DNA from 4 places in the Vibrio chagasii genome. Region 2 is predicted to be linked to each of the others. Evidence: predicted binding sites of a transcription regulator. Region 2 holds the regulator's gene; each other region holds the start of a gene.
What was found. The regulator PurR, encoded in region 2, represses purine synthesis genes. The targets are predictions, from matches to a motif close to TNANGNAAACGTTTNCNTNA.
Positions count from the first base shown of each region.

Region 1 (2,206 bases), 260 kb from region 2:
AAATATCTGAAGCTTGCCCTATACTCTGAATACCGATTACAAGCTAGCGTCCTTGCTAACTACAAAACAGACTATGCCGCCTCAACATTAATCTATCTACTAGCTTCATACCACATATATACCTCTTGCTCGCTCCAACGGGGAGAGCGTTTAGAAACCATGATCGGTTTTGGGAACGTGTCATCCTGCCTCATTCTCCAAAAGGTAGTTCGACTAATATCAAAGGTGTAAATAATATCTTCAATCGTGAGTAGTTTGCTCATTCATATTTTACCTCTCATAACCTACTGATACCGACTCCAGGATGGATCTGTACCAAATACTGGCTATGTTTCGCTATTTGAAATAAAAATACAGCACAAAAAACGATCAGTCAATATAAAAACTTTTAATAAACATGTAGTTATCTATAATAAATGTATACACCATGCAGGTGTAATGATCGATAACTTGAGTCGGATTGACTTAAATGGCTGCGAATGCGGGATGCATTAGTAGAACTTAAAAAAATACATCGAGGCAAAGGGAGAAGATAGGAAAGCCTATAGCCGGGAGTAACTTTGAATGTGTTTCATGCCGTATCAGGTCGTAGCCTGCAGGTTCATCGTTACTTGACCATATACTTGACCACAAATGATAAAAACGAAAAAGGGCGTAGCAAGTACTAACCTGCTACGCCCCGTAAATAATGGCACGCCCTGTAGGATTCGAACCTACGACCACATCCTTAGAAGGGACGTGCTCTATCCAGCTGAGCTAAGGGCGCGCTACAGGAATGGATTATACGAATTCGAATCATGAAAGCAACGGCTTTATGTAACATTCTGATCTAAGTGAGTAAAAAAAGGTCAACAAACTTATAAGTGTTGAAAAACAGAGCAAAGCAATCGTTTGCCTTGTGGTAATCAAAAAGATTTTCTGGAATAATGCGCCAAAAACATCAGCCACTAACTTGAATATCAATACTAAGGAAATTCATGACTGCTCAAAATATTGATGGAAAGCTAATTTCTCAAACGGTTCGCTCCGAAGTAGCTGCACGTGTAAAAGCTCGTACTGAAGCTGGATTACGCGCTCCGGGCCTAGCGGTTATTTTAGTGGGTGAAGACCCTGCTTCTCAGGTTTACGTTGGTAGTAAGCGTAAAGCGTGTGAAGAAGTTGGCTTCGTATCTAAATCTTACGATTTGCCAGCTACTGCAACAGAAGATGAACTGTTAAACCTAGTCGACCAACTGAACCTAGATCCAGAGATCGACGGTATTCTGGTTCAACTGCCTCTACCTGCTGGCATCGATAGCACTCACGTTCTTGAGCGCATCACACCAGAAAAAGACGTTGATGGCTTCCACCCATACAATGTCGGCCGTTTGGCTCAGCGTATGCCAAAGCTTCGCTCTTGTACGCCAAAAGGTATCATCACCCTGCTTGACCGTTACAACATCGATTTACGTGGCAAGCACGCTGTTGTTGTTGGCGCTTCAAACATCGTAGGTCGTCCAATGACCCTAGAACTGCTTCTAGCAGGTTGTACAACGACTACATGTCACCGTTTCACTAAAGACCTTGAAGGCCACGTACGTCAAGCAGACGTTGTTGTGGTTGCTGTAGGTAAGCCTAACTTCATTCCTGGTGCTTGGATTAAGAAAGGTGCAGTTGTGGTCGATGTTGGTATCAACCGTTTGGATTCTGGCAAGCTAGTCGGTGACGTTGAATACGATGTCGCGAAAGAGAGCGCAAGCTTTATCACACCAGTACCGGGTGGTGTAGGTCCAATGACAGTAGCAAGCCTGATTGAGAACACAATGATCGCTTGTGAGCAATTTCACTCGAAGTAATCTATCAGCGCAGTATAAATAGAATTAGAAAGCCGCAACGTGATATACGCTGCGGCTTTTTTGCGAAAGACCACTTACTACTTATCTGGAGTCTCGACCGGCTCTGAAGGCGGCAGTAAACTGATGATCTCACATTCTGTCGATATCAGCTTTTCTAAGTCAGCCCCTTGAGTAATTAAACGGAAGTCTCCGTCATTGATGACTCCAAGCAAAATCGCTTTAGGATAAAGCGCGTTAAACTCATTCAGAACAAATGCCTCTGTCAGCCCTGTACTCTTGATTTGGCTACCTTGTGCCATTAATGAGTTGAGCTTGGAGTAAGTGACGCCTTCCTCAAATAGACTTCGGTTGCCATCTCGACTCACTTGATG
Region 1 is NZ_AP025465.1:2,481,044-2,483,249, forward strand. Features, by position in the region: gene OCV52_RS25660 (helix-turn-helix transcriptional regulator) at 93-263, opposite strand; tRNA gene OCV52_RS11310 (tRNA-Arg) at 690-766, opposite strand; gene folD (bifunctional methylenetetrahydrofolate dehydrogenase/methenyltetrahydrofolate cyclohydrolase FolD) at 978-1,835, shown strand; gene OCV52_RS11320 (cation:proton antiporter) at 1,913-2,206, opposite strand, start outside.
Region 1: folD (bifunctional methylenetetrahydrofolate dehydrogenase/methenyltetrahydrofolate cyclohydrolase FolD) is a predicted target of PurR. The motif match lies at 880-899, and genes of this name have one in related genera.

Region 2 (2,206 bases):
CGATATACCAGCGAAAGAGATGGAAGAGATCATGGCTAAGCACAACCTAGTGGTTAACCAAGATCTAAAAGAACCAGCAGACCACATCGCTATCGAACTCGACTTCTTAGGTAACCTAATCATTCGTTCTAATGAAACAGAATCAGAAGAAGTACTAGAAAAATCGTTCGAAGTTCAGCAACAATTTATCGAGCAACAGCTATTAACTTGGATCCCGAAATTCAACGTTAAGTGTCACGATGTTGATGAATTCGGTTTCTACGCTGCTGTATCTTCTCTGCTAATGGCTTTCTGTCAATTAGATGCTCAATATTTAGCTGGTGAATAAGCTTAACTGATGACTAGGTAAATAAATTCCGTAGAATGTGACAATTCACCCGGATTTCTGGGTGAATTGTATTGCGAGTATTTTCTAGTCAGTCTAGAATTGTGACCGCAAACGATAAAATATGAAACATTCACGAAATGCTATGCTTATTAAGTTCAGAGCATTTCGGTGTTAAAACAAGCCGCTCACTAGCGGTTTTTTGTTTTTTAACACTTTAGTACCCAAAGAGCCCTACAAATTTAAGCTCTTAGTTAGGTAGCTTAACGGCTACTTCACTCCGTACTTTGGGGAAAGTAGCTTCTAATAGGATAAAACCATGGCCACTATAAAAGATGTCGCTCGCTTAGCAGGCGTATCAACCACAACCGTTTCTCACGTAATCAACAAAACACGCTTTGTTGCAGAAGCGACTCAAGAAAAAGTAAATAAAGCGGTAGACGAATTAAACTATGCACCAAGTGCTGTTGCTCGTAGTTTGAAGTGTAATTCAACACGAACCATCGGCATGCTAGTGACTCAATCAACCAACCTATTCTTCTCAGAAGTTATCGATGGTGTTGAGAGCTACTGCTACCGTCAAGGTTACACTTTGATCCTGTGTAACACGGGTGGTATCTATGAGAAGCAACGTGACTACATTCGAATGCTTGCAGAGAAACGTGTAGATGGCATCTTGGTTATGTGTTCAGACCTAACTGAAGAACTGAGAGAGATGTTAGACCGTCACGCTGACATCCCTAAAGTAGTCATGGACTGGGGCCCGGAGAGTTCTCAAGCAGATAAGATCATCGATAACTCTGAAGAAGGTGGCTACCTAGCGACTAAATACCTAATCGACCGCGGTCACTCAAAGATTGCTTGTTTAAGTGGCCACTTAGACAAAGCGGCGTGTGTGGAGCGTATCGCTGGTTACAAGCGCGCTTTGGAAGAAGCTAACATTACTGCAAATGACGACATGATCATCGAAGGTAACTTTGAGTGTGATACTGCCGTTCTAGCCGCTGACAAAATTGTTGAGATGGAAGATCGCCCGACAGCTGTATTCTGTTTCAACGATACCATGGCACTAGGCTTGATGAGCCGCCTACAGCAGAAAGGCATCTGTATCCCTGAAGATATCTCTATCATTGGCTACGATAACATCGAACTGGCTGAGTACTTCTCTCCACCATTGACTACCGTTCACCAACCGAAGCGCCGTGTCGGTAAGAACGCCTTCGAAATTCTGCTTGAGCGTATTAAAGACAAAGACCATGAAAAACGCGTCTTCGAAATGCACCCAGAAATTGTTGAACGTAGTACAGTTAAAACGTTAAATTAACTGATAAATTGAGTTTATTTTCATCAAGCGCACCTTTGGGTGCGTTTTTTTTATCAGCAACTAAAATAAACCTAGTTTCATATGATAAAGATCATTAATTGAAGCAACATCACACTTTGAAATAACAAGTGTGAGCCTCATTCAACAAAAACTTTATTCTATTCAATCAGTCACGCACAGGGCAAATCACTTGAAAAGGTGAGACGCAAAGCTTCCGGCCTAAACCACTCGTTGGTATGGTAGCGGGGTTACCGATGGCAAAATGCAGTAACTACTAATAATTTAGTAATTTACGGCTTATTGACAATGTAATTGCAACATTTTGCTAATCTCTCGGACCTGCTTATTTGGTGGCGTAGTTCAAATACACCGAGATAAATAACATGGATAAACCGATACTAAAGGACTCAATGAAGTTATTTGAGCCCCTAGGAAAAATAAAGTCACGCTCAATGTTTGGTGGATTCGGTCTTTTTGCTGATGACACTATGTTTGCTCTGGTTGTTAATGACCAGTTGCACATACGAGCAGACAAAGGCACAACAAAACAGTTCGAG
Region 2 is NZ_AP025465.1:2,221,184-2,223,389, forward strand. Features, by position in the region: gene torD (molecular chaperone TorD) at 1-328, shown strand, start outside; gene purR (HTH-type transcriptional repressor PurR) at 645-1,649, shown strand; cyclic di-GMP riboswitch class I at 1,820-1,905, shown strand; gene OCV52_RS10145 (TfoX/Sxy family DNA transformation protein) at 2,033-2,206, shown strand, end outside.

Region 3 (2,206 bases), 720 kb from region 2:
CATCCCAGAAAGCAACCAGCTTACCAAGACCTAGCGTACCAGCTAGTGAACATGCTTCGTGAGAGATACCTTCCATCAGACAGCCATCACCCATGAATGCATAAGTGTAGTGGTCTACGATGTCGTGACCTTCTTTGTTGAACTGTGCAGCCAGTGCTTTCTCTGCCATTGCCATACCAACAGCGTTAGTGATGCCTTGACCTAGAGGACCCGTCGTTGTCTCGATACCAGGAGCGTAACCGTACTCTGGGTGACCAGGAGTCTTAGAGTGCAGTTGACGGAAGTTTTTCAGATCTTCAATTGAAAGCTCGTAGCCTGCAAGGTGAAGCAGAGAGTAAATCAACATTGAACCATGGCCGTTAGACAGGATAAAACGGTCGCGGTCAGCCCACTCTGGGTTTGCTGGGTTGTGGTTCAAGTGGCCACGCCAAAGAACTTCAGCGATGTCAGCCATACCCATAGGTGCGCCTGGGTGGCCTGAATTTGCTTGTTGAACACCGTCCATGCTAAGTGCGCGGATTGCATTGGCTAGATCTTTACGAGAAGGCATGTCTGCTCCTGGATACATAAGCGATTTAAAAAAGAGATAGTGCTAATGTTTTCATTTTAATTAGCGCGGGTATTCTCTCAAACGACTATTGCGACTGCAAACGTTTTACTGGCATTTTAACGGTCATTTTTCGCAATTTTCGAACATTTACATCACTTGTCAGCCGCTTATCTCAACCAACACGCAAACGTTTAGTTATGGCATATCATAAAAAAGAGCTTGTAATTCGACCGCTGGAATTTAGAATAGACGTCTAGATGTAGAAACACCTACAAAATATACTGTATTTAATGGCGGCGCTTCCTAGCTTGCGACGCCATGAACTATTTACACCAAAAACTAAAAGTGGAGCTCTCATGGCTAAGCACCTATTCACTTCTGAATCTGTTTCAGAAGGTCATCCAGATAAAATTGCAGACCAAATCTCTGATGCTGTTCTTGATGCCATCTTAGAACAAGATCCAAAAGCACGTGTTGCTTGTGAGACTTACGTAAAAACCGGCATGGTTATGGTTGGCGGTGAAGTAACAACTTCTGCATGGGTTGATATCGAAGAGATCACTCGTGAAACAGTTCGTGAAATTGGTTACGTTCACTCTGATATGGGCTTTGACGCTGACTCTTGTGCCGTTCTAAACACAATTGGTAAGCAGTCTCCAGACATCAACCAAGGTGTTGATAAAGCAGACCCGAAAGAGCAAGGCGCAGGCGACCAAGGCATCATGTTTGGTTACGCGACTAACGAAACTGAAATCCTAATGCCAGCTCCAATCACTTACTCTCACCTTCTTGTTAAGAAACAAGCTGAAGTACGTAAGAGCGGCAAGCTAGACTTCCTTCGCCCAGATGCGAAATCTCAGGTTACTTTCCAGTACGACCAAGGTAAGATCGTTGGTATCGATGCTGTTGTTCTTTCTACTCAACACTGTGATTCAGTAACAACACCTGACCTACGTGAAGCGGTAATGGAAGAGATCATCAAGCCAGTACTTCCTTCAGAGTGGATCAACAAAGACACTAACTTCTTCATCAACCCAACAGGCCGTTTCGTAATCGGTGGCCCAATGGGTGACTGTGGTCTAACTGGCCGTAAGATCATCGTTGATACCTACGGCGGCGCAGCTCGTCACGGTGGCGGTGCATTCTCTGGTAAAGATCCATCAAAGGTTGACCGTTCTGCAGCTTACGCAGCACGTTACGTTGCGAAAAACATCGTTGCAGCTGGTATGGCTGACCGTTGTGAGATTCAACTGTCTTACGCTATCGGTGTTGCAGATCCAACATCAATCATGGTTGAAACGTTCGGTACTGAGAAAGTAGCGCACGAAATCATCATTGAAGCAGTTCGTCAAAACTTCGACCTACGTCCATACGGTCTTCAAGAGATGCTGAACCTTCTTCAGCCTATCTACAAGCAGACTGCAGCATACGGTCACTTCGGTCGTGAAGAGTTCCCTTGGGAAGCGACTGACAAAGCAGCAATCCTTGCTGACTTCGCTGGCCTAAAATAATTTAGCCACTGCGATTTGTTTCTTTAAAGCCCTTACTGCTTAGTAAGGGCTTTATTTTTATGTACTTACCGAACCTTCACTAGCTACTTCTTTCTCTAACGCCCTTCTTTACCGTTAACCACTAAGTATAAAAAGCCGCTGATAA
Region 3 is NZ_AP025465.1:2,943,427-2,945,632, forward strand. Features, by position in the region: gene tkt (transketolase) at 1-550, opposite strand, end outside; gene metK (methionine adenosyltransferase) at 907-2,061, shown strand.
Region 3: metK (methionine adenosyltransferase) is a predicted target of PurR. The motif match lies at 730-749, and genes of this name have one in related genera.

Region 4 (2,206 bases), 390 kb from region 2:
AGGTGACATGCTGGCGATTTCCAACGTGACGGGTAAAGACTACCTTAAGAAGCCAGGCCTGCACCGCACAATCACAGGTGACGGTGTAGCGACCATTGCAGCTTCTATGCTGGGCGCTCCACCAAACACAACCTACAGTGAAGTAACTGGCGCGGTAATGCTAACAAAAGCATTTAACCCGGTGATCATGACTTGGGCTGCAGTAACAGCCATAGTTCTTGCATTAGTTGGTAAACTGGGTGCGCTTCTACAAACCATTCCGGTTCCAGTGATGGGCGGCATCATGATTCTTCTGTTTGGTTCTATTGCAACAGTCGGCTTGAACACGCTAATCAAGAACAACGTTGACCTGCACAAATCACGTAACCTTGTGATTGTGGGTATTACCCTAGTATTCGGTATTGGCGGCATGGCTTTTGGTATCGGCGACTTCAGCCTACAAGGCGTAAGCTTATGCGGTATCGTGGCTATTCTACTTAACCTAGTCCTTCCTGAAGAGCTAGGTGACAACACTGTGGTAGACAAGGCTCAAATCGACTAACAGTTAAGTCTGGCTAGATGCCGACAAACTGGAAGATCAAAAAAGGGAGAGCATCGAATGCTCTCCCTTTTTATTAATACGGATAATTAAGTGAATTCAGTAAATTAAAACAACGGAACCCACTTAATCTAAAAACCGAATTACTTAGTACCGAAGATCTTATCACCAGCATCGCCAAGACCAGGAACAATGTAGCCCTTGTCGTTTAGCTTCTCATCGATTGCAGCAGTGTAAAGCTCAACATCTGGGTGCGCTTTTTCTAGAGCCGCGATACCTTCTGGAGCCGCTACAAGCACAAGAATCTTAAAGTGCTTACAACCTTTCTCTTTCATTAGATCGATAGTCGCGATCATAGAACCACCTGTTGCAAGCATTGGGTCTACCACTAGAGCAATACGCTCATCGATGTTAGATGCAAGCTTGTTGAAGTATGGTACTGGCTCAAGTGTTTCTTCGTCACGGTAGATACCAACAACGCTGATACGCGCACTTGGGATGTGCTCTAGAACACCGTCCATCATGCCTAGACCAGCACGCAGGATTGGCACTACTGTTACTTTCTTACCTTTAATTTGGTCAACTTCAACTGGGCCGTCCCAACCATTAATAGTTACACGCTCAGTTTCAAAGTCTGATGTCGCTTCGTATGTTAGAAGGCTACCCACTTCTGTCGCTAGCTCACGAAAACGCTTAGTGCTAATCTCACCTTCACGCATCAGGCCAATTTTATGTTTTACTAGCGGGTGTTTCACTTCAACAACTTTCATTTCCAACTCCGGCAATATTTAAACAAACCTGTAGATTATACACGAACTCTGTGGTTATTTAAGAATCTTTATTCTAATAAAAAAAACCGCGCAAACGTTTGCTCTTCATATTCAAGCCCTGTTAGAATAGCGCCGTTTTCACATCCAACTTAAGTTCGAGGACTATCCCGTGAGTGGTAATACTTCTTCTCTAAGCTACAAAGACGCTGGTGTTGATATCGACGCAGGTAATGCACTAGTAGACCGTATTAAAGGTGCAGTAAAACGCACTCGTCGCCCTGAAGTAATGGGCGGTATTGGTGGCTTTGGCGCCCTATGTGAACTTCCAACGAAATACAAAGAGCCAGTACTTGTTTCAGGTACTGATGGTGTTGGTACTAAACTTCGCCTTGCTTTGGATCTGAAAAAACACGACACCATTGGTATCGACCTAGTGGCAATGTGTGTGAACGACCTAATCGTTCAAGGTGGTGAGCCTTTATTCTTCCTAGACTACTACGCAACAGGTAAGCTAGATGTAGACACAGCAGCAGACGTTGTTTCTGGCATCGCTGAAGGTTGTGTGCAAGCTGGTTGTGCACTTATCGGTGGTGAAACCGCTGAAATGCCGGGCATGTACGAAGGCGACGACTACGATGTTGCTGGCTTCTGTGTTGGCGTTGTAGAAAAAGCTGACATCATCGACGGTACTAAAGTAGCTGCAGGCGACGCACTTATCGCTGTTGGCTCAAGTGGTCCACACTCAAACGGTTATTCTCTAATTCGTAAAGTTCTAGAAGTTTCTGGTGCTGATAAGAATGAAGAGCTAGAAGGTCGCACTATCGGTGAACACCTACTAGAACCAACTAAGATTTACATCAAATCAGCACTTAAGATGATCGCTGAGCATGACATTCAT
Region 4 is NZ_AP025465.1:2,612,167-2,614,372, forward strand. Features, by position in the region: gene OCV52_RS11925 (uracil-xanthine permease family protein) at 1-541, shown strand, start outside; gene upp (uracil phosphoribosyltransferase) at 682-1,308, opposite strand; gene purM (phosphoribosylformylglycinamidine cyclo-ligase) at 1,478-2,206, shown strand, end outside.
Region 4: purM (phosphoribosylformylglycinamidine cyclo-ligase) is a predicted target of PurR. The motif match lies at 1,395-1,414, and genes of this name have one in related genera.